DNA from 3 places in the Lysobacter fragariae genome. Region 3 is predicted to be linked to each of the others. Evidence: predicted binding sites of a transcription regulator. Region 3 holds the regulator's gene; each other region holds the start of a gene.
The links. Region 3 encodes HrcA, which represses chaperone genes, less so after heat shock. Its sites were predicted from a motif close to TTNGCACTCNNNNNNNNNGAGTGCNAA; they were not measured.
Positions count from the first base shown of each region.

Region 1: rpoH (RNA polymerase sigma factor RpoH) is a predicted target of HrcA. The motif match lies at 4,326-4,352, and genes of this name have one in related genera.
Region 2: groES (co-chaperone GroES) is a predicted target of HrcA. The motif match lies at 5,028-5,054, and genes of this name have one in related genera.

Region 1 covers NZ_BAAGXP010000013.1:152,525-159,929, forward strand. Annotated here, with positions in the region: gene ACYVD7_RS14160 (VanW family protein) at 1-768, opposite strand, end outside; gene ACYVD7_RS14165 (NAD(P)/FAD-dependent oxidoreductase) at 936-2,204, shown strand; gene ACYVD7_RS14170 (trimeric intracellular cation channel family protein) at 2,703-3,320, shown strand; gene rpoH (RNA polymerase sigma factor RpoH) at 3,425-4,315, opposite strand; gene ACYVD7_RS14180 (RNA polymerase sigma factor) at 4,673-5,269, shown strand; gene ACYVD7_RS14185 (hypothetical protein) at 5,266-5,841, shown strand; gene ACYVD7_RS14190 (DUF4097 family beta strand repeat-containing protein) at 5,871-6,791, shown strand; gene ACYVD7_RS14195 (SGNH/GDSL hydrolase family protein) at 7,068-7,405, opposite strand, start outside.
Region 2 covers NZ_BAAGXP010000002.1:274,362-281,766, forward strand. Annotated here, with positions in the region: gene ACYVD7_RS03875 (TlpA family protein disulfide reductase) at 206-805, opposite strand; gene ACYVD7_RS03880 (protein-disulfide reductase DsbD family protein) at 802-3,213, opposite strand; gene cutA (divalent-cation tolerance protein CutA) at 3,272-3,598, opposite strand; partial or broken gene ACYVD7_RS03890 (endonuclease) at 3,748-4,030, opposite strand; gene ACYVD7_RS03895 (helix-turn-helix domain-containing protein) at 4,066-4,464, opposite strand; gene groES (co-chaperone GroES) at 5,103-5,390, shown strand; gene groL (chaperonin GroEL) at 5,467-7,107, shown strand.
Region 3 covers NZ_BAAGXP010000006.1:424,644-432,048, reverse strand. Annotated here, with positions in the region: gene dnaJ (molecular chaperone DnaJ) at 1-947, opposite strand, end outside; gene ACYVD7_RS07950 (TMEM175 family protein) at 1,030-1,632, opposite strand; gene dnaK (molecular chaperone DnaK) at 1,784-3,697, opposite strand; gene grpE (nucleotide exchange factor GrpE) at 3,806-4,306, opposite strand; gene hrcA (heat-inducible transcriptional repressor HrcA) at 4,453-5,511, opposite strand; gene recN (DNA repair protein RecN) at 5,735-7,402, shown strand.

The DNA.
Region 1 (7,405 bases), on a different contig from region 3:
CAACCGCGTGGTGGCATCCGGCTGCGGCCCGACACGGCGATGGCATTCATCCTGGCCACAGGAATGGCAGTCGTTGACCGCATCCGCCTCGCCGTTGCGCGCCGACAACGCCACTGGCATCGCCACCGCGCCGCGCGGATGCTCGCCGCGGATGCGCACGCGTAGCCGGCGCGCGTCCATCGTCACCTCCAGCCGCCACGCGAACGGCGCGCACAGGCGCAGGTCGATGTAATTCCAGAACACGGTGGCATCGCGATCGTGCTGCGCCAGCGATCCGGGCAACACGCGCGAATGGCGATGCCGCTCCGTCACCTGCAACCCCGCGCGTACCGCGCAGTCGTGGATCGCGTTCGACAGCAGGCACAGGCCTCCACCGACGGACGGGATCAGGCAGCCTTCGCGTAGTTCGCGTCCGACCACGTAGCCGCGACGGCGTGTCGCTCGTCCGACGTGTCGCCAGAAACCGAATACCGCGCCTGCTGGCATTTCAATCCCATGCAGGGAACGCAGCGCCACGCGCAGGTTGTGGATCTTGCCCGCCACGAAGGCGGCGTCGCTGTCCTCGCGCGGCCACAGGGCGGCCTCGAATTCGGCCAGCACCGGGGCGCAACCCAGCACATCGCCACGCGCGTGCCGGCGTGGTCGCTTCGCGTCGACTGCATCGCGGACGGCGCGTTGAACACGCAGCAGCCACGCCTTGCCCGCAAAGACCACTGCCTGCCGTCGCGTCGGCAACGCGCCCTCCATGGCGGCCGGTTGCGCACTCATCCGTTATCTCCCCTGTTGGACGCCGTACTGGACACCCAGCTGGGAGGCATCCACTGGAGCAGCCTCGCCGATTTCCGTGCCATAGCCAATCCGCACGCGTACCGGTCGTTGCGCGACCTGCCCGCCCGGCCCATGACCCGCGCGCGCCACTCTGGGACAATGTCGCCATGGATCTTCCGCCGGCTTCCCAGCAGCATGTAGTGATCGTCGGCGGCGGCTTCGCGGGATTGTGGGCCACGCGTGCACTGGCACGCGACCGGGTCCGCATCACCCTCGTCGACCGCCACAACCACCACCTGTTCCAGCCACTGCTCTACCAGGTCGCCACGGCGGGATTGTCGGCGCCCGATATCGCCGCGCCGTTGCGCCACATCCTGCGCGGGCAACGCAACGTGGACGTGCGACTGGGCGACGTCACCGGCATCGACACCGCCGCGCGCCACGTCACCCTCGCCGACGGCGAACGCATCGACTACGACTACCTGCTGCTCGCGAGCGGCGCGACGCACGCGTACTTCGGCCACGACGACTGGGCCGCGCACGCGCCCGGACTGAAGACGCTCGACGATGCCCTGGCGATACGACGTCGCCTGCTGCTCGCCTTCGAGCGCGCCGAAGCGGCCGGCAGCACCGAGGAACGCGCGGCGTGGCTGAACTTCGCCGTCGTTGGCGGCGGCCCCACCGGCGTGGAACTGGCCGGCACGCTGGCGGAGATCGCGCGCCACACGCTGCGCAACGAGTTCCGCCACATCGATCCGGCCGAAGCGAAGGTGCGACTGGTCGAAGCCGGCCCGCGGGTGCTGTCCACGTTCCCGGAATCGCTCTCGGACAAGGCGCGCGCGCAACTGGCGAAGCTGGGCGTGGAAGTCGTCACCGGCACACCGGTCGCGGCGATCGATGGCGAGGGTTACACGCTGGGCACGCAGCGCGTCGCCGCGCGCACGGTGCTATGGGCCGCGGGCGTGGCCGCTTCGCCGCTGGGTGCGTTGCTCGACGCGCCGCGCGATCGCGCCGGCCGCGTGCGGGTGGAAGCCGATCTCAGCGTGCCCGGTCACGCCGACGTGTTCATCGCCGGCGACCTCGCCAGCGTGCGCAGCGGCGACACGCCGGTACCCGGCGTCGCGCCCGCCGCGAAGCAGATGGGTGCGCACGTCGCCGGCGCGATCCGCGCACGGCTGCAGGGCAAGGCGGGAACGCCATTCCGTTATCGCGACTTCGGCAACCTCGCCACGATCGGCCGCATGGCCGCCGTCGTGCACCTGGGCCGGTTGCGCCTGTCGGGATTGCTGGCGTGGTGGTTCTGGCTGCTGATCCACATCGCGTTCCTGATCGGTTTCCGCAACCGCCTGATCGTGATGATCAACTGGACGTGGGCGTACTGGAGCTACCAGCGGCACGCGCGGATCATCCTGGGCGACGGCGACGACGCCGGATAAGTCCCGGGCAGGCCGCCAGCCATGTGCGCGGGGCGACCGGAATCATCTTTTGCCCCGCCCGAAAGACTCATCACCCTTCCGGAATCGCATTTCTCCCTTCCGGAAGGAGTTGCCGGCCTTCCGCAATCCGTTCCAACCCTTCCGGAAGGACTCGTCAGCGTTCCGGAATCTCTTTTCACCCTTCCGGAAGGACTTACCAGCCTTCCGGAATCCGTTCTGACTCTTAGAGAAGGATTCGCCGGCCTTCCGGAATCGCATTTCTCCCTTCCGGAAGGACTCGTCAGCCTTCCGGAATCTCTTTTTCGCCCTTGCGCAAAGGCACGTCAGCCTTTCAGGAATCTCCTTGCGCCTTCCGGTGGGCCCGCAACCCCGCAGCGACCGCGCGAGACGCGACGCAGGCTTCGTCCAGGTAGCCGATGAATCGTGCCGGCCCGGTCGGAATTCCCTGACGCCTTGCCCACTGCCATCCTGTCGACGCCACAACCACCGACGCCACCCATGGACACCCTGCTGCTTGCCCTCGACTTCATCGGCACCTTCGTCTTCGCCATCAGCGGAGCAACGGTCGGCGTGCGTCACCGACTCGATCTGTTCGGCGTGCTGGTGCTGTCGTTCGCCGCGGCCAACTCGGGCGGGATCGTGCGCGACGTGCTGATCGGCGCGACGCCGCCCGCGGCGCTCGGCGACTGGCGCTACCTGGGTGTCTCGTGCCTGGCCGGACTGCTCACGTTCTACCGCTACGGGCAGGTCGAACGCATGCGCAATCCGGTGCAGGTGTTCGATGCCGCCGGACTGGCGCTGTTCGCCGTGTCCGGCGCGACCAAGGCGCTGGCGTTCGGATTGGGGCCGGTGAGTGCGACGGTGCTGGGCATGCTCAGCGGCATCGGCGGTGGCATCGCGCGCGACGTGCTGGTGGCGCGCACGCCGGTGGTGCTGCAGGCGGAACTCTATGCGGTCGCGGCGCTGGCCGGCGCGGGCGTGGTGGTGCTGGGCAAGGCGTGGCAGCTGCCTGACGTGCCAGTGCTGGCGATCGGCGCGTTGCTGTGCTTCGGGCTGCGCTTCATGGCGATCCGCCATGGCTGGCACCTGCCGGTGGCGCGGGCGCGCGAGCACTGACGGCGGTTCCTTGCTTCTGCGTCGTGCGCTGACTCGCGACAGGCCCGGAGAAACGAAAACGGCCCGGTTTCCCGGGCCGTTTCAATTCATCGCTGGAGCAATGCTTACGCCGCGAACAGCGCCTTCATCTTCTTCAGCGCGTTCGCCTCGACCTGGCGGATGCGTTCGGCGGAGACGCCGTATTCGTCGGCCAGTTCCTGCAGCGTGATCTTGCTGTCGGCGTCGAGCCAGCGGCGCTTGATGATGTCGCGCGAGCGCGCATCCAGGCCCGCGAGGCCTTCGCGCAGCAGCTCGAGCTGGTTGTCCTCGCCATCGGCGCGTTCGTAGGCCTGGGCGGGGTCCTCGGCTTCGGCGCGCAGGTAGGCGGCCGGCGACGGCGGGGCGTGTTCGTTGTCCTCGTCGGTGGGCGCGTCGAAACCGATGTCGCGACCGGACAGGCGCGATTCCATCTCCAGCACTTCGCGTTCGGAGACATTGAGGTCGGCGGCGACGGCGCGCACTTCCTCGGCGTTCATCCAGCCCAGGCGGGTCTTGGACTTGCGCAGGTTGAAGAACAGCTTGCGCTGCGCCTTGGTCGTGGCGACCTTCACGATGCGCCAGTTCTTGAGGATGAACTCGTGCATCTCGGCGCGGATCCAATGCACCGCGAAGGAGACCAGGCGCACGCCCTGTTCGGGATCGAAGCGCTTGACCGCCTTCATCAGGCCGATGTTGCCTTCCTGGATCAGGTCGCCCAGCTGCAGGCCGTAGCCGTTGTAGCCGCGGGCCACGTGGACGACGAAGCGCAGGTGCGAGTGCACCAGGTCGCGGGCGGCGTCGAGGTCTTCTTCATCGCGGAAGCGGCGGGCGAGCGCCTGCTCGTCCTCGGCGGTGAGGACCGGGATCTGGTGCACGGCGCCGACGTAGGCTTCCAGCGAACCCAATGCCGCCAAGCCGTTGAAGGCTGGAATCGGCAGGTTATTGGCGACGAGGGCGGTGGAGGAGTTCTGGGTCATGGATGTGATCTTAGCAGTCGGGTCCTGGGACTGCTAAAGCCCCGGGGAGTTCCAGACTGTTGCATTGATGGATCCAAAGTGGGTCGAAATCCGTTCAGGAACGAACGGAGTTCGGGTCAGAACCCAGAGCAATCGTGCCGGTTCGGGGCATTTCAAGGGCTGCGGCCATGCGACCACAGCGTCCCGGCCGATCGCGCTGAAGATTCGCTTCAGAATCAATGCTCTGCCGAAAAGCGGCGCGGCGCCACCGCCGGACGTCACGGCAAACGCCATGCCCGGGCCCGACCGTGTCCGATCCACACACCCAAGCCCGACTCCGCCTTAAACCGCCGAGGCCGCCGCCGCATCTGTATGGCTATGCTCGCCGCCGTGACCACCACGACTCCCTCCGACGACACCCCGCCCACCGGGGCCGACGACGACCACACCCTGGTCGGCGCGGCGTCACGGGGCGAGGTGGCGGCCTTCGAAGCGCTATACCGCCGCCACGCCGGCCGGGTCCACGGCGTGATCAGCCGGCTGGTCGGCGGCAAGGGATCGCGGGCGGAGGACCTGACCCAGGACGCCTTCGTCCGCGCCTGGCAGGCGCTGCCGGCGTTCCGGTTCGAGTCCGCATTCGGCACCTGGCTGCACCGGCTGGCGGTCAACACCGCACTGATGGACCTGCGCAGCCGCAAGAGCCGGCCCCAGGACGAAGGCGACGGCGATGACGAGGTCTTCGACCTGGTCGGCACCACCGATTCGGCCGGCCACACCACCGCGCTGTCGATGGACCTGGAACGCGCCGTTGCCAGCCTGCCGCCGCGCGCCCGCGCGGTGCTGGTGCTGTACGACGTGGAGGGCTGGCAGCACGAAGAGATCGCCGCGCAGCTGGGCATGGCCGTCGGCAGCTCGAAAGCGCAATTGCATCGTGCCCGCACTTTGTTGCGGTCGCGGTTGGAGGCACACGCATGAACACCCATGGCACCAACGACAACGGCATGCACGATCACGACGCCCATTCCGACGACGACGCGCGCCTGCCCGACGCGTTGCGCTGGCAGCTGCGCGCACTGCGCCGCGACGTGGAGCCGGACCGAGAACTGTGGATCGGCATCGCCACGCGCCTGTCCGCGCAATCAGCTTCCACGACGGTGCCTGCGGCACCCCATGCGTCGCGCCGGCTCATGCCGATGGCGTTCAGGCCACTTGCGATGGCGGCCAGCCTGGCGCTGGTTGTCGGCACGGTCGTCTGGAGTCAACGCTCCGACGACACGATGACGGCCCCCGCCGCCGACAACGCACAGGCATCCACCTTCGTGCAGCGCGAAGCGCAGGGACTCACTGCCGAGTACCAGGCCGCGCTGGACGAGATGCAGGCACCGGTGCCGGCCAGCCTGGAAACCACCGTCGCCGAACTCGATCGCGATGTCGCGACGATCCGCGAAGCGCTGGCCCACAACCCCGATTCGGTGCGACTGCTCGAACAGCTGCGCCGCACTTACGCCCATCGCCTCGCGCTTGCACAGCGCGTGGCCTACAGCTGATTACTGAAGACGCATCAGTGGAGAACATCATGACCCGTACCCACGCCCGCCTCGCCATCGCAGTTGCCGCCGCGCTTTTCGCAATTCCTGCGCAGGCGGCGACGCCGATCAACGAAACCCGGCCACTCGACGCGAGCGGACACCTCCAAGTGGAAAACGTGAAAGGTCGCATCGACGTGACCGCATGGGACCGCGACGAAGTGAAGATCGAAGGTAGCCTCGGCGCCGGCGTGGAGAAGCTGGAAATCAGCGGCGACCGCAATCATCTGGTCGTTAAAGTGAAGTACCCGAAGAGCGGCGGCATGGGCTTTTTCACTGGCAGCGACAAGAGCGAGCCGTCGCAGTTGAAGCTGATGGTGCCGCGACGCGCGGATCTCGAGGTCGATGCGGTCTCCGCCGACGTCGATGTCAACGGCGTTGCGCCCGCGGACCTGTCCATCGACAGCGTCAGCGGCGACATCGACGTCATCGGCGCGCCGAAGGATGCCCGCATCGACAGCGTCAGCGGCGACCTGCGCCTGACCCTCAACAGTTCCAGCGTGCGTACCGAAAGCGTCAGCGGCGACATCCAGCTGCGTGGCCGCCTCGACGGCGAAGTCAGCGTGGAAACCGTATCGGGCGACGTCGACGTGGCGGTGCACGAAAGCAGCCTTCGCAAGCTCTCCGGCAATACGGTATCGGGCGAGATGAACGTCACCACCGCATTGGCGCCGCACGGCCGCATCAGCCTGGAAAGCGTCAGCGGCAGCCTCGACCTGCGCGTGCCCGCCACGCTGTCGGCGCAGGTCAGCGGCAAGAGTTTCAGTGGCGACCTGTCCGCGCCCGGTACCCAGATCGATCGCCCCAAGCACGGCCCCGGCTCCAGCTTCGAGCACACCTATGGCAGTGGCGACGGCGAGATCCGCCTGGAGTCGTTCTCGGGCGATGCGCGGTTGAGCTTCGAGAAGTAAGTGCGCGTCCAGGAACCCGAAGTTCTCGCCGTCATCCCCGCGAAAGCGGGGACCCAGTGACTCCAGGTTGTTGGCGGCAGCGGCACTGGATGACCAGTCTTCGGCTGTTGTGAATCAGCGCCGCTTCGCGGAAATGACCGACGTAACAGCAGTTTTTCGAAGTGCCCGTAACTCCGGGTAGCCCCGGCGGCTTCGGCAAGTAGCAGCCCACTACCCTCCCCCGCTTGCAGGGGAGGGTCGCATCATCAGGCCCGGGAGTCGGGCCGGACACATTGATCAGCGCTTTTCCGCCACGATCTCGGCGTGCAGCTTCTCGCCGACGATGCGGTTCACCGCGGTCGACGGATGGTCGCCGTGGAAGTAGAAGTAGGCATCGGGCGTGGCGCACGGCGTGGTGTCTTCACCGAACAGCGCGCGGCCTGCACAGGCCTTGTCGGTGTTGACGATGCCGTACTTCGCCGGGTTCTGGATGATGTCGTCCAGGTACGCGCCGAAATCGTTGAGCTGCAGGTCGATCTTCAGCTTCTTGCCCAGGGCCGGGACCAGCTCGCGGTAGGCCGGATTGAGCTTCTCGCCCACGGCGGTGAAGGTCGGGATCTTCGTCGGCAGCAGCG
Region 2 (7,405 bases), on a different contig from region 3:
GGAGTTAAGCAGTTGTTGGAGTGGTCGCTCTAAAAATCAGGCCATTGGGGTCCAAGGACGGGGCTCTGCCCCGGTTCGCCTTGTTGAAATAGGGTGGGCCTTGGCCCGCGGTCGGGTGGGCGGGAGGGCTCGGCGTGAACTACCCACGCAATGAAACCGCGTTCGAAGGCAATTGCCGCGTTCGGGCGGCGGGCCAAGGCCCGCCCTACGGCCGCGTCCAGTCTTCGATCTCGCCGGGCTGGAACGGGCCGATCTTCTGCTTCAGGACCCGGCCGTCGGGGCCCAGCAGCACGCTGTAGGGCAGCACGCCCTTGGGGTTGCCCAGGCGCACGCCGGCATCGGCCGGGCCGGGGGCGTCGATGAGAAGGGGGTAGGCGACCGGCGTGCGCTGCAGGAAGGCCAGGACGGCTCCGCGCTCATCCAGGGCGATACCTACCACTTGCGTGCCGTTCGCCGACGATTGCGCGCGGGCGTAGCGGTCCAGTTCGGGCATCTCGCGGACGCAGGGGCCGCACCAGCTGGCCCACAGGTTGATCAGGACCGGACGGCCGGCGTAGGCCTTCGGTACCTCGGTCCGCGTCCCGTCGAGCGAGGCGATGGAGAAAGCCGGCACGATCCCGCCACGTTCGGCGATCTTTACTCCCGCCGGTGGCTCCGGCGCGGACGCCGACATCACGCCCTGCAGCGCGCGCTGGCCCAGCTCGGTGCGCAGCAGCGGGCCGGGTCCGTTGAGCCTCAGGCCGAGCCCGGCGCCCAGTCCGGCGGCGGCCAGCGCCACCAGCAGCAGGCGCGCGGTCGGACTCACGGCGTCGCGGTGATGGGTGCGGTGCCGGCGGCTTCGAGCAGGGCCGAACGCACGGTGTCGGTGGTCAGTACCACCGGCAACACGCGACCCTCGCCGCCGCCGCGCGGAAACACCACGTACAACGGCACGCCCACGGCCTTGTAGTGCTGGAGGAACGCCGTCAGTGCCGGATCGACGTCGGTCCAGTCGCCGACCATGTAGACGGCGTTGGTCTGCGTCATCGCATCGCGGAAGCCATCTCCGCGGAACACGGCGCGCTCGTTCGCCTTGCAGGTCACGCACCAGTCGGCGGTCATGTTGACGAAGACCACGCGGTTGGCGGCGCGCAGGTCGGCCAGCTTTTGTTCGGTAAAGGGCACCGCGACGATGCCTTCGCTGGGCGCGGCCAGCGGGGCGTTCGCCTGCGGGCGCGGCATCGTGTGGATCACGCTCAGCGGCCAGATGAGTGCGAGCGCCGCGAGCACCGCGGCAACGGTCGCCCAGCGATGGCCGGTGGTGCGCGCGCGGGTCCAGGCCCAGGCGGCGAACGCGAGCAGCACCGCCGCCGCCATCCACCAGCCGATCGCATCGGCACCGCGCTGGCGCGCCAGCACCCACGCCAGCCACGCGGCGGTGAGATACAGCGGGAAGGCGAGGACCTGCTTGAAGGTTTCCATCCACGCGCCCGGTCGCGGCAGGCGGTGCGCCAGCGCCGGGATGAAGCCGATCAGCAGGAATGGCAGCGCCAGGCCCAGGCCCAGCGCGAGGAATACCGCCAGCGCGAGCACCACCGGCGCGGTGAACGCCCACGCCAGCGCGGCGCCCATGAACGGCGCGGTGCACGGCGTCGCCACCACTACCGCGAGCACGCCGGTGAAGAAGTCGCCCATCGGGCCGGTTTTCGTCGTCAGCGCGTGGCCCATGCCGGTCCAGCGACCGCCGACGTGCCAGACGCCGGACATGCTCAGGCCCAGGCCGAACATCAGCAGGGCCAGCAGCGCGACCACCAGCGGCTGCTGCAACTGGAAGCCCCAGCCCAGCGCCAGTCCGGCCTGGCGCAACACCAGCGCCAGCGCACCCAGCAGCACGAAGCTGAGCATCACGCCCGTGGTGTACCAGAGCGCGTGGCGACGGGCGCGGGCGGGATCTTCGCCGTTGCCCGCCAGCGACAGCGCCTTCAGCGACAGCACCGGCAGCACGCACGGCATCAGGTTGAGCACCAGTCCGCCCAGCAGCGCGAGCGCGAGCGCGGAGAACAAGGTGAGGTTGGCGCCGCGCGGCGCGACGGACGAGGGCGCGACCGTCGCGGGCGAGGTGCTGGCGACAGTCGATGGCGTCGGCGTCGGGCCGGAAGCGGCGTCGGCCGTTGCTCCCGCCTGGGTCGCGGAAGCGCCGGCAAGCGTCGCATCAGGCGCGGCGGCGGTTGTCGTGGCAGTTGTCGTCGCGGCATCGATCGCCGACGTCGTCGAGACGACGCCCTTCGGAACATCCAGCGTCACCGCCCGCGTCATCGGCGGATAGCAGATGCCATTGGTCTGGCAGCCCTGGAAGGTCGCGGTGAGCGTCAGTTTCGCGGCATCGGTACGCGTGCGCAGCAGTGGCAGCGGGACATCGATCTGGTCGAAGAACACCGTGACGTTGCCGAAGTGTTCGTCGCGATGCGCCTGTCCCTGTGGCCATTTCGGCGCGCCCGGACGGATGCCGGCCTTGCTGGCGTTCGCATCGAGCTTCAGCGCGGTCTTGTCGCGATACAGGTAATAGCCGCGCGCCGGGGTGAAGCGCAGCAGCAGGGTGTTGCCGTCGCCGACGATGGCCTCGAAGCCGAACGCCTGCTCCGGCGGTAGCGGCGCGCCATCGACCGGACCGGAAGCGGCATTGCCGAGCAGACCACCGCCGAGCGGCGCACCGGCGCTGCGCCCGGCGTTGTTGCCAAAGGTCACCAGCGGCGTGTCGTCGCCCGCTTCGCCCGACAGCGCCACGGTCACGTTGCGCGTCTGCGGCGGATAGCACACGCCGGCATCGGCGCAGCCCTGGTAGCGCACTTTCAGCGTCGTCGATGCGGCGCGCGCCGTGCCCGGCACGATCACGGTCAGTGCGTCGCGGTAGGTCTCCACGCGGCCGAAGTATTCGTCCTGGTGCGGCGCGCCTGCGGGAATCCGCGGCGGTTGCGCGGCGAAGCCCGCGTCGGCCTGCACCTTCAGCTGGTGTCGATAGAGGTAGCAGCCTGGCGCGATCTTCCAGCGCAGTTCGATCCGATCCGGCGCGGTTGCCTGCGCGTCCAGCACGAAGGCCTCTTCGACCGGCAGCAGGTTGTCTTCGTCGGTGCATGAAGGCGCGGCGGCCGACGCGGGAGCGGCGATGCCCGACAGGAGCAGGACGACGATGGAGATGGCGAATGCGCGCCAGGCCGACGGGGAAGTGGAGGTCATCAAGGCGGAGTCGGCGGGTCGGTAGTTGATGGATGGGCGAACGTGCGCAGTCGGGAAATCAGGTGTCGCTTTGCGAGGTTTCCGCGATCACCCAGTCCAGGTAGGCGGGGAGGCCAGCGCGGACTTCGACCGCAATGAGTTCCGGCAGTTCGTACGGATGCAGGGCCTGCACCCGGGCGGTCAGCGCAGGCAGATGATCGGTCGTGGTCTTGACCAGGAGCAGGACTTCGCTGGCGGTTTCGAGCTGGCCCTGCCAACGGTAGGTCGACTGCACGCCGGGAAGCCGGTTCACGCAGGCCGCCAGGCGCTCGGTGACGAGCGCGGCAGCGATCCGCTCGGCGCTGGCGTCATCGGGGCAGGTGCAATAGACGAGCAGGACCGGCATAGGCCGATTGTACCGGCCCCCCATGAACTCAAAGAGCCGGCACGGGTAGTGCCGCGCCCGCGGCCGAAAATCGCCGGCTGCGGGCTTCACCAATGCCGGCAAAGCTGGGCAGTAACCAAGGAAGGTCTGAGCAACTCCGCTTTTGCTCGTCATTCCCGCGAAGGCGGGAAACCAGTGTCTTTGCTTTCAATGGCTTGAAGACACTGGATCCCCGCCCTCCGCGGGGATGACGGCAGTTGCTCAGAGATTCCCGAGGAAAAGCCCCGGTCGCCCAGGGCTTTTTCGTCTCGCGGCTGCCGCTGTCTCGGGTGGTCGATGAAGGGATTACGGTTGCCCTGGAAGCTGTAGATCCCTTCGTTGCGCTCGCGCGCGGCCGCATCCGGCGGATCGGCCTTGCCAGGCGAGTAGCGTCGACATCAGGCCCATGTACCCGGCGACGCGGAGGTGGTGACGATCCCGCCATGCCGCTAGGGTTTCGCCAGCCCGGCCTTGCGTCCGGTCCGCAGCGCCGCCAGCTGTTCGATGACCTCGACCAGCGGCGCGCGCGAGCGCGTGGGTGCGTCGCGGAAGGCGAGGATCAGGCGCAGCTCGATCGGATCCTCGATCAGCAACGCGTCTGCGGCGGCGACCGAATCCAGCTCGGTATCGTGGGACAGGCTCATCTTGCCGCGCCCGGTCGCCAGCCACTCGAACTGCACGCCGCAGGCCAGCGCCAGCTCGCGCATGTGGGTCACGCTGGGATGCTTGCCGTTGTTGGCTTCCCAGTGGCTCACCGCGCTGCGTTGCACGCCCACGGCGGCGGCGAGGACGGCCTGGGACAGTCCGGCGTGACGCCGGGCGAGGCGGATGCGTTGCTGCGAAGTCATGGATCCGGTCCTTCGTGAGGTCAAAAATGGAGCCGAAGTCGCTACTTGTTACCGATAGTCACGTCGATATCAATAGACACCCTACGCTGTGCGCTTATGGTAGCCACTCGTGACATCGAATCGAACAAAAGCCCATAAATTGCAAGATATTTTCGATGGACGTGTTACCGATAGTAACTAAATGACTACGATTTCATAGTGGACATCCGTCGCAGAAGTGGGGAAATTGGACCCGTCCGGCAAGGAGCGCTGGCGTCGACAAGAGGTCAGGTACGGAGACGGGGCGCGGGATTGCGCATTGCTGAGGACGGCCATCTCCAAACCGGAACGAGCGCGAACCCCTGTCCGCGCTCGTTCTTTTTTTGACGGTCTGCCACGCCCCCCGGCCTGGCGGACCTTTTTTTGCCTGTGTAGTGAGGGCTGGCCTCCGCGTCCCGGCCTCCGCCCGGATCCGACGGCGCCGGCACTACCGGTTGGCGGCCTCAGCGGCCGCCCTTGAAACCAATTCCCATGGCCCCATTTACCGGCAGTCCCGGTTCGCCGGGTCTTTCTACGTCCCGGATCTGGCACTCACCACGGGTGATTGCTAATGCCGGGATTCTTTCCCCACTCATTCAATCACTTACGTGAGGATTGCCATGAACATCAAGCCGCTGTTCGACCGCGTGGTCATCAAGCGCATGGAAGAAGAAAAGCTGTCCGCGGGCGGCATCGTGATCCCGGATTCGGCCACCGAGAAGCCGATCAAGGGTGAAGTCGTCGCCGTCGGCGACGGCAAGGTCTTCGACAACGGCAACGTCCGCGCGCCGAAGGTCAAGGTCGGCGACAAGGTCCTGTTCGGCAAGTACAGCGGCACCGAAGTGAAGCTCGACGGCACCGAATACCTGGTGGTGAAGGAAGACGACATCTTCGCCGTGATCGCCTGATCGCGCGTTGCGTCTGCTGTTTCGACTCCAGCTTCAACCACTTCTTCTCCACTGAATACTTTTTGAGGTAATCGCAATGGCTGCGAAGGAAATCCGCTTCGGCGAAGACGCGCGCGCAAAGATGCTGCGCGGCGTGAACGTGCTCGCCAATGCCGTCAAGGCAACGCTCGGCCCGAAGGGGCGCAATGTCGTGCTCGAGAAGAGCTACGGCGCCCCGACGATCACCAAGGACGGCGTCTCCGTCGCCAAGGAAATCGAACTGTCCGACAAGTTCGAGAACATGGGCGCGCAGATGGTCAAGGAAGTCGCTTCCCGGACCTCCGACAACGCCGGTGACGGCACCACCACCGCCACCGTGCTGGCGCAGGCGCTGATCCGCGAAGGCATGAAGGCGGTCGCCGCCGGCATGAACCCGATGGACCTCAAGCGCGGCATCGACAAGGCCGTGACCGAAGCCGTCGTCGAGCTGAAGAAGATCTCCAAGCCGTCGTCGACCAACAAGGAAATCGCCCAGGTCGGCACCATCTCCGCGAACAGCGACGCCAACATCGGCGACCTGATCGCGCAGGCGATGGACAAGGTCGGCAAGGAAGGCGTGATCACCGTTGAAGACGGTTCGGGCCTGGAAAATGAACTCGACGTCGTCGAGGGCATGCAGTTCGACCGCGGCTACCTGTCGCCGTACTTCATCAACAACCAGCAGTCGATGCAGGCCGAGCTGGATGATCCCTTCATCCTGCTGCACGACAAGAAGATCTCCAACGTGCGCGAGCTGCTGCCCGTGCTCGAAGGCGTCGCCAAGGCCGGCAAGCCGCTGCTGATCGTCGCCGAGGAAGTCGAAGGCGAAGCCCTCGCCACGCTCGTCGTCAACACCATCCGCGGCATCGTCAAGGTCTGCGCAGTGAAGGCTCCGGGCTTCGGCGATCGTCGCAAGGCGATGCTGGAAGACATGGCCGTCCTCACCGGCGGCACCGTGATCTCCGAAGAAGTCGGCCTGCAGCTCGAGAAGGCCACGATCAAGGATCTGGGCCGCGCCAAGAAGATCCAGGTCTCGAAGGAGAACACCACGATCATCGACGGCGCCGGCGAACACACCGGCATCGAAGCACGCATCAAGCAGATCAAGGCGCAGATCGAAGAGACCTCTTCGGACTACGACCGCGAGAAGCTGCAGGAGCGCGTGGCCAAGCTCGCTGGCGGCGTTGCCGTCATCAAGGTCGGTGCCGCTACCGAAGTCGAGATGAAGGAAAAGAAGGCACGCGTTGAAGACGCGCTGCACGCCACCCGCGCTGCCGTCGAAGAAGGCATCGTCCCGGGCGGCGGCGTCGCGTTGATCCGCGCCAAGGCCGCGATCACGGGCCTGAAGGGCATCAACGAAGACCAGAACCACGGCATCGCGATCGCGCTGCGTGCGATGGAAGCCCCGCTGCGCGAGATTGTCACCAACGCCGGCGAAGAACCCTCCGTCATCCTCAACAAGGTGATCGAAGGCAAGGGCGCGTTCGGCTACAACGCCGCTACTGGCGAATACGTCGACATGCTCGAAGCCGGCATCCTGGATCCGACCAAGGTCACGCGTACCGCGCTGCAGAACGCCGCGTCGATCGCCGGCCTGATGATCACGACCGAAGCGATGGTCGCCGAGCTGCCGAAGAAGGACGAGCCGGCGATGCCGGGCGGTGGCGGCATGGGTGGCATGGGCGGCATGGATTTCTGATTGCCGTATCACCCCGTTGCGGTGCCGGGTTCGAGCGACCCTGCGTCGTTCAATCCGGCGCCGTCAACAACAAGGATCCCCGCGAAAGCGGGGATCTTTTTTTGTGGCGCGAACGCACAGCGGCACGCTCGCCAGATCTTCAAGCCGCCCGCACCAGCGCCGGTGTTGTCATCGCGTCATCAACGGTGCCGCGGATTGGCCAGTGGCATGGAATGGCGGTCGTCGGATTCGCGGTTAGGCGCACGCACGGGTTAACCCGTTTCTGCGGCGACCGATGGCCTAGGGTGCATGGCGCCGG
Region 3 (7,405 bases):
CTGCGCACCGACTTCACGCCCTTGTCGCGCAATCGGAACTTCCTGCCCGTCTGCGTCTCGGCGGGAATGCGCAGTTCGACTTCGCCGTCGAGCGTCGGGACGCGCACGGTGTCGCCCAGTGCCGCCTGCGAGATGCGGATCGGCACGTCGCAATGCAGGTCGTCGCCGTCGCGTTCGAAGATCTCGTGCGGACGAACGCGAACTTCGACATAGAGGTCGCCCGGCGGCGATCCGGCCGGGCCGGCTTCGCCCTCGCCCGTCAGGCGGATGCGGTCGCCGTTGTCGACGCCAGCAGGAATCTTCACCTGCAGGGTCTTGGTGCGCTCGACGCGACCTTGGCCGTGACAGTCGCCGCAGGGATTGGCGATGGTCTTGCCGCGCCCGCCGCAATGCGGGCAGGTCTGCTGCATCGAGAAGATGCCGCGCTGGAACCGCACCTGGCCGCGACCCTGACATGTCCCGCAGCTTTCCAGCTTGCCGTCAGCAGAACCGCTGCCCTTGCAGGTGTCGCATTCGTCGAGCGTGGGGATCTCGATCTGCTTTTCGATGCCGCCGACGGCTTCTTCCAGCGACAGTTCCATCACATAGCCGATGTCGGCGCCACGACGCTGCTGTGCGCGGCCGCCGGCGCCACCGCCGAAAATGTTGCCGAAGATGTCGCCGAAGATGTCGCCCATGTCGGCGTAACCCGGACCACCCGGGCCACCGCCGCCCATGCCGTGCTCGAACGCAGCATGGCCATGCTGGTCGTACATGCGTCGCTTGGACGCATCGGACAGGACCTCGTAGGCCTCCTTGCACTCCTTGAACGAGGCTTCGGCGGCGTGGTCGCCCGGATTGCGGTCCGGGTGGTATTTCATCGCACAGCGGCGGTAGGCCTTCTTCAGGTCTTCGTCGGTGGCGTCTCGGGACACGCCCAGGGCTTCGTAATAGTCGCGCTTGCTCATTCGGGCGTGCTCATTCGTGCGTACTCGTGTTCATTCGTGCTCATTCAGGACGGCTTATTCAGACCAGACTATTCAGGTCAGATCATTCGGACGTGTTCGCTTCGTGCCTGTCGATGTGCGTTTCAATGCGGCGGTCGGGCACCAGCCAGATCAGTGCCACCGTCACGTAAAGCAGTCCTGCGATCCACGGGCGGACGAACGCCAGCGGGATCGCGCTGATGTACAACAGCGGGGAAATCGTGCTTTTCCAGTCGCGTTTGCCGATGGCGCGGGCCAGTTCGGCGTCCGGGCCGCCGTTCGCCGCAATCAACGTGAGCTGGAACGGGAGCCATGCCACCGCGGCCATCAGCAGCACCACACCGTAAAGCGCGACCGGCGCGGCGGCGAAGTGATTCTCGCCCATCCAGCCAGTCGCAAACGGAAACAACGACAGCCAGAACAGCAGGTGCAGGTTAGCCCACAGCACTCGGCCATCGACGTGGCGCGCGGTATGCAGGAAGTGGTGGTGGTTGGCCCAGTAGATGCCGACGTAGACGAAGCTCAGCACGTAGCTCAGGAACACCGGCCACAACGGCCGCAGCGATGCGAAATCGGCGCCGTGCGGCACCTTCATCTCCAGCACCATGATGGTGATGATGATGGCGATGACGCCGTCGCTGAATGCCTCGAGTCGCCCTTTGGTCATCGCTACGTCCCGTCTCCCGACTCGCTTTCCGACTCGACAACACCACCCTGCCCCAGATACGCCACTGCCCGCGCTGACCGGCGGCTGCCGGTTCACGCGGGCGGTGGGTCAAACCAGCAATGCTGGCGATCGTCCTGGGGTGGGCGACGACTTACTTGTCGCCGTCCTTGACCTCGGTGAACTCGGCGTCGACCACGTCGTCAGCCTTGCCGCCCGCGTTGCCTGCGCCCGTCTCCGGGCCCGGCTGGCCGGCAGACGCCGCCGCGAACAGCGACTGTGCGGCTTCTTCCAGCGCCTTCGACTTGGCCTCGATCTGCGCCTGGTCGTCGCCCTTCATCGCGGTTTCGAGCTCGGCGATCGCGCCTTCGGCACGGCCGATGACGTCGCCCGGCACCTTGTCGCCGTTGTCCTTGATTGCAGTGCGTGCAGCGTGGATCAGGCCATCGGCGTGATTACGGGCCTGCACGAGGTCGTGGAACTTCTTGTCTTCCTCGCGGTGCGCTTCGGCGTCCTGCACCATCTTCTGGATTTCCTCGTCCGACAGACCCGAACCGGCCTTGATCTCGACCTTCTGTTCCTTGCCGGTCTTCTTGTCCTTGGCGGTGACGTGGACGATGCCGTTGGCGTCGATGTCGAACGACACTTCCACCTGCGGCATGCCGCGCGGCGCGGCCTCGATTCCGGACAGGTCGAAGCGGGCCAGCGACTTGTTGAAGCGGGCCTGTTCGCGCTCGCCCTGCAGCACGTGCACGGTCACGGCGGACTGGTTGTCCTCGGCGGTCGAGAAGGTCTGCGAGGCCTTGGTCGGCACCGTGGTGTTCTTCTCGATGATCTTGGTGAACACGCCGCCCAGGGTTTCGATACCCAGCGACAGCGGGGTCACGTCGAGCAGCAGCACGTCCTTGACGTCGCCCTGCAGCACGCCGCCCTGGATCGCGGCGCCAACGGCGACGGCTTCGTCCGGGTTGACGTCCTTGCGCGGTTCCTTGCCGAAGAAGTCAGTGACCGCCTGCTGCACCTTGGGCATGCGGGTCTGGCCACCGACGAGGATCACTTCGCTGATGTCGCTGGCGCGCAGGCCGGCGTCGTTCAGCGCGATGCGGCAGGGTTCGATGGTCTTCTTGACCAGATCGTCGACCAGCGCTTCGAGCTTGGCGCGGGTCAGCTTGATGTTGAGGTGCTTCGGACCGCTCGCATCGGCGGTGACGTACGGCAGGTTCACTTCGGTCTGCTGCGCGGACGACAGCTCGATCTTGGCGCGCTCGGCAGCATCCTTCAGGCGCTGCAGGGCCAGCGGATCCTTGCGCAGGTCGATGCCCTGGTCCTTGTTGAACTCGTCGACGAGGTAATCGATGACGCGCTTGTCGAAGTCTTCGCCGCCCAGGAAGGTATCGCCATTGGTGGACAGCACTTCGACCTGCATTTCGCTGTCGACGGACGCGATCTCGATGATCGACACGTCGAACGTGCCGCCGCCGAGGTCGTACACGGCCACCTTGCGGTCGCCGCCCTTCTTGTCCATGCCGTAGGCCAGCGCGGCCGCGGTCGGCTCGTTGATGATGCGCTTGACGTCGAGCCCGGCGATGCGGCCGGCGTCCTTGGTCGCCTGGCGCTGGCTGTCATTGAAGTAGGCCGGCACGGTGATGACGGCTTCGGTGACGGTCTCGCCGAGGTAGGCTTCGGCCGTCTTCTTCATCTTCGCCAGCACTTCAGCGGAGATCTGCTGCGGCGCCATCTTCTTGCCGTCCGCGGTCGACACCCAGGCATCGCCGTTGTCGTGCTGGGCGATGGTGTACGGGACCAGCCCGATGTCCTTCTGCACTTCCGCGTCGGTGAACTTGCGGCCGATCAGGCGCTTCACCGCGTAGAAGGTGTTCTTGGGGTTGGTCACGGCCTGGCGCTTGGCCGAGGCGCCGACCAGCACTTCGCCGTCCTTGGTGAACGCGACGATCGACGGCGTGGTGCGATCGCCTTCGACGTTCTCGATGACGCGGGCCTTGCCGCCTTCCATGACGGCGACGCACGAATTGGTCGTGCCCAGGTCGATGCCGATGATCTTTGCCATTGCTGTTTCCTCTCGCGAATCTTTGTGCGTGGTGGCGGTACGTGACCGCTGATGTGCGCTATCTGGGGGATGCCCGGGTGCCGTTCAAGGCCCGGCGTCCCGGAAAATTCAGTCGTGCTTGCTGACGGTCACCAGTGCGGGACGCAGCAGGCGCTCGTTCAACAGCCAGCCCTTCTGGTAGACCTGCACGACGTGGCCCGGGGCGTGCCCGGCTTCGTCGACCATGGCCATGGCCTGGTGGTGCTCGGGGTTGAACGGCTGGCCTGCCGGATCGACCGCGACCAGGCCGTTGTCGTTGGCGACCTTGAGCAGCTGGCGCAGCGTGAGTTCCATGCCTTCGCGCAGGTGTTCGGCGGTGTCCGCCTTGACCGTTAGACCGGCTTCCAGGCTGTCGATCACCGGCAGCAGGTCGCCGAGGAGGCGTTCGTTGGCGAACTTGCGCGCCATGTCGATATCGCGGGCCAGGCGCCTGCGCTGGTTCTCCAGCTCGGCGCGTTCGCGCAGGGAGTCGTCGCGTACCTGGGCCAGTTCGGCCTTCAGGCTCTCGATTTCAGCGGTCGGGGAAGGGGTTTCATTGCCGACGGTCGGGGTCTCGCCGTTGGCCTGCATCGGTTCGGTAGTCATCTGGCGTGTGGCTCATCCTTGCGCGACGTTGCGCAACGGGGGAGCTATGGGGACCGCCGATTGGGGTTTCAACCGTCCCGGCGGTCAAATCGCCGGGGCTGGTCGACCAATCCGTCGACAAGATCAAAAGTTCAGCCGCCCTGCGGGTCCGGCTGGATCGCGGCGCCCAGTGCCTCGGCGGCGGCCTGCACCACGGGAATCACCCGCTCATAGGCCATGCGGGTCGGGCCAATGACGCCCAGCACGCCAAGCACCTGACCGCCCGCGGTGTAAGGCGCGGTCACCAGCGACATGCCCTCCAGCGGCGCCAGCCCGGTTTCCTCGCCGATGAAGATGCGCACGCCCTGCGCGCGGACCGTGCGTTCCAGCAGCTGCAGGATTTCGCGCTTGCGAGCGAAGGCGTCGAACAGCTCGCGCAAGCGGTCCAGGTCGGCCAACTCCTGCACGCCCATCAGGCGGGTCTGTCCGGCCAGGACCATGTCGTCGTGCGTCGGGGCGAGGACCTGTTCGGCCAGCTCCACCGACTGTGCCAGCAGGCTTTCCATCTCGTCGCGGGCGCTGCGCAGCTCATGCAGCAGGCCGGTGCGGATGTCGGCCAGGGTGCGGCCGGAGAAGTGCGTGTTGAGGTAGTTCGCCACGCGTTCCAGCTCGCCGGCATCGTGGACCCGACGCGTCTGGATGATGCGGTTCTGCACTTCATTGTCGGCGAACACCACGATCGCCAGCACGCGCTGACCGTCCAGCGGAACGAATTCGATCCGGCGGAAGGCGAACTGTTCGCGTCGCGGCACGCTGACGACGCCGACGAAATGCGTCATCGCCGACAGCAGCTCCGATGCGCTGCCCAGCAGTGCCTGCGTACCCGAGCCGGCAGGCAGTTCGCTGCGCAGTCGCGCCATCTCGCCCTCGGGCAACGGCCGGACCTGCAGCAGCGAATCCACGAACAGCCGGTAGCCCTGCGCCGTGGGAATGCGCCCGGCCGAGGTGTGCGGCGCGCTGAGCAGGCCGACTTCCTCCAGGTCCGAGAGGATGTTGCGGATCGTCGCCGAACTCACGTCCAACCCGGCATGCCGCGCCAGCGTCTGCGAACCGACCGGCTCGCCGCTCTGGATGTAGCGACCGATCAGCGTGCGCAGCAGCTGCCGCGCGCGCGGATCCAGGCTGGCGATGTCGGCGGGATGGCGACTCATGGAGGCGATATAAGCACCCCGAGGGCCGTTCGCAAGCCGATTGTTGAGATATGTCACGAAAAAGGCCGCATCGCTCGACATTCTCAAGGGTCCGTCGCGCCGCAATGGCCCACGATCTCAGCCTCCGCGACGGCGACACGGTGTCCTGTCGCGCGCCGCGCCGAGCCACAAGGCGACCGCGACGGCTACCCGCCCCAATTCCCGCAAGGCACAATCGCACCCCATGCTCGCCCACCTCGCCATCAAGGATTTCGCCGTCGTCCACAGTGCCGAACTCGACTTCGGCAGCGGCTTGACCGTGATTTCGGGCGAAACCGGCGCCGGCAAGTCCCTGTTGGTCGACGCACTGGGCCTGCTGTCGGGGCTTCGCGCGGACAGTGGCGTGGTACGCCACGGCGCCGAGCGCGCGGAGCTCGCGGCCGGTTTCGTGCTGGACGACGCCTCCCCCGCCCGCGCCTGGCTGCGCGCAAACGAGCTGGACGAAGCCGACGAATGCCAGATCCGCCGCGTCATCCGCGCCGATGGTGGATCGCGGGCATGGATCAACGGGCGCCCGGTCACCGTCGCGCAGCTCACTGATCTGGCCGGATTGCTGGTCGAAATTCATGGCCAGCACGAGCACCAGGCCTTGCTGGCGCGCTCCAGCCAGCTGGCTTTGCTGGATGCCTTCGGCCGCACCGACACACAGCGCACCGCCGTGGAAGCCGCAGCCAAGCACTGGGCCGATCTGCTGCGCGAACGCGAAACCCTGCTGGCGCAGGGCGATGTCTCCGATCGCATCGGCTGGCTGGAACACCAGTTCGTCGAGCTCGACCGCGAGACGCTGGAACCCGAAGCGCTCGCCAAGCTGGAAGCCGACCACCGCCGCATCGCCCACGCAGCCGGACTGATCGCGGCGTGCGATGGCGCCTTCGTGCAGCTGGGTGGCGATGAAGGGCCTTCGTTGTCGCGCAGCCTGCATCAGGTCCGTGGCGACCTGCAGCGCGTGGCCGAACACGAGCCACGCCTGACCGAAGTCGACGCGATGCTCGACAATGCCACGATCCAGATCGACGAAGCGCTGGTCCTGCTCGATCGCGTGCGCAGCGACCTGGACGTCGATCCGGACGCATTCACCGGATTGGAAAGGCGCCTGGGACGCATCCACGAACTGTCCCGCAAGCACCGCGTCGCACCGGAACAGCTGGCTGCGCAGCGCGACGCGATTGCTTTCGAACTCGAATCCCTGCGCGGCGCCGACGAACGCCTGCAGCAACTGGAAACCCAGCTCACGCTAGCGCGCTCGCAATGGCGCGCGGCTGCGGATACCCTCGGCGCGCGTCGCCGCGAAGCCGCCGCATCGCTGTCGACGGCCACCTCAAAGCTCATCGGCGAGTTGGGTATGGGCGGTGGACGCTTTGAAATCGCGATCGAACCTATTGAAGCCGATCGCCCCGATCCGCAAGGCGGCGAGCGCGTCGAATTCCTGGTCGCGGCCAATCTCGGCCAGCCGGCGCGCCCGCTGCGCAAAGTGGCTTCCGGCGGCGAGCTCTCGCGCGTTTCGCTGGCGATAGAAGTGGCCGCGCTGGGACTGGACGCGGTGCCGACGATGGTCTTCGATGAAGTCGATTCCGGCATCGGCGGCGGCGTGGCCGAAATCGTCGGCCAGAAATTGCGCGCGCTGGGCGCATCGCGACAGGTACTGTGCGTGACCCACCTGCCGCAGGTCGCTGCGCAGGGCCACGCGCACTACCGCGTCAGCAAGGCGGCCAGCGAAGGCGTCACTCAGAGCGCTGTGCAAGCGCTGTCAGCAGAAGATCGCGAAGAGGAAATCGCGCGCATGCTGGGAGGTGTCGAAGTGAGCAGCGAAATCCGCGCAGCCGCACGGCGATTGATCACCGACGTTGCCTAATCG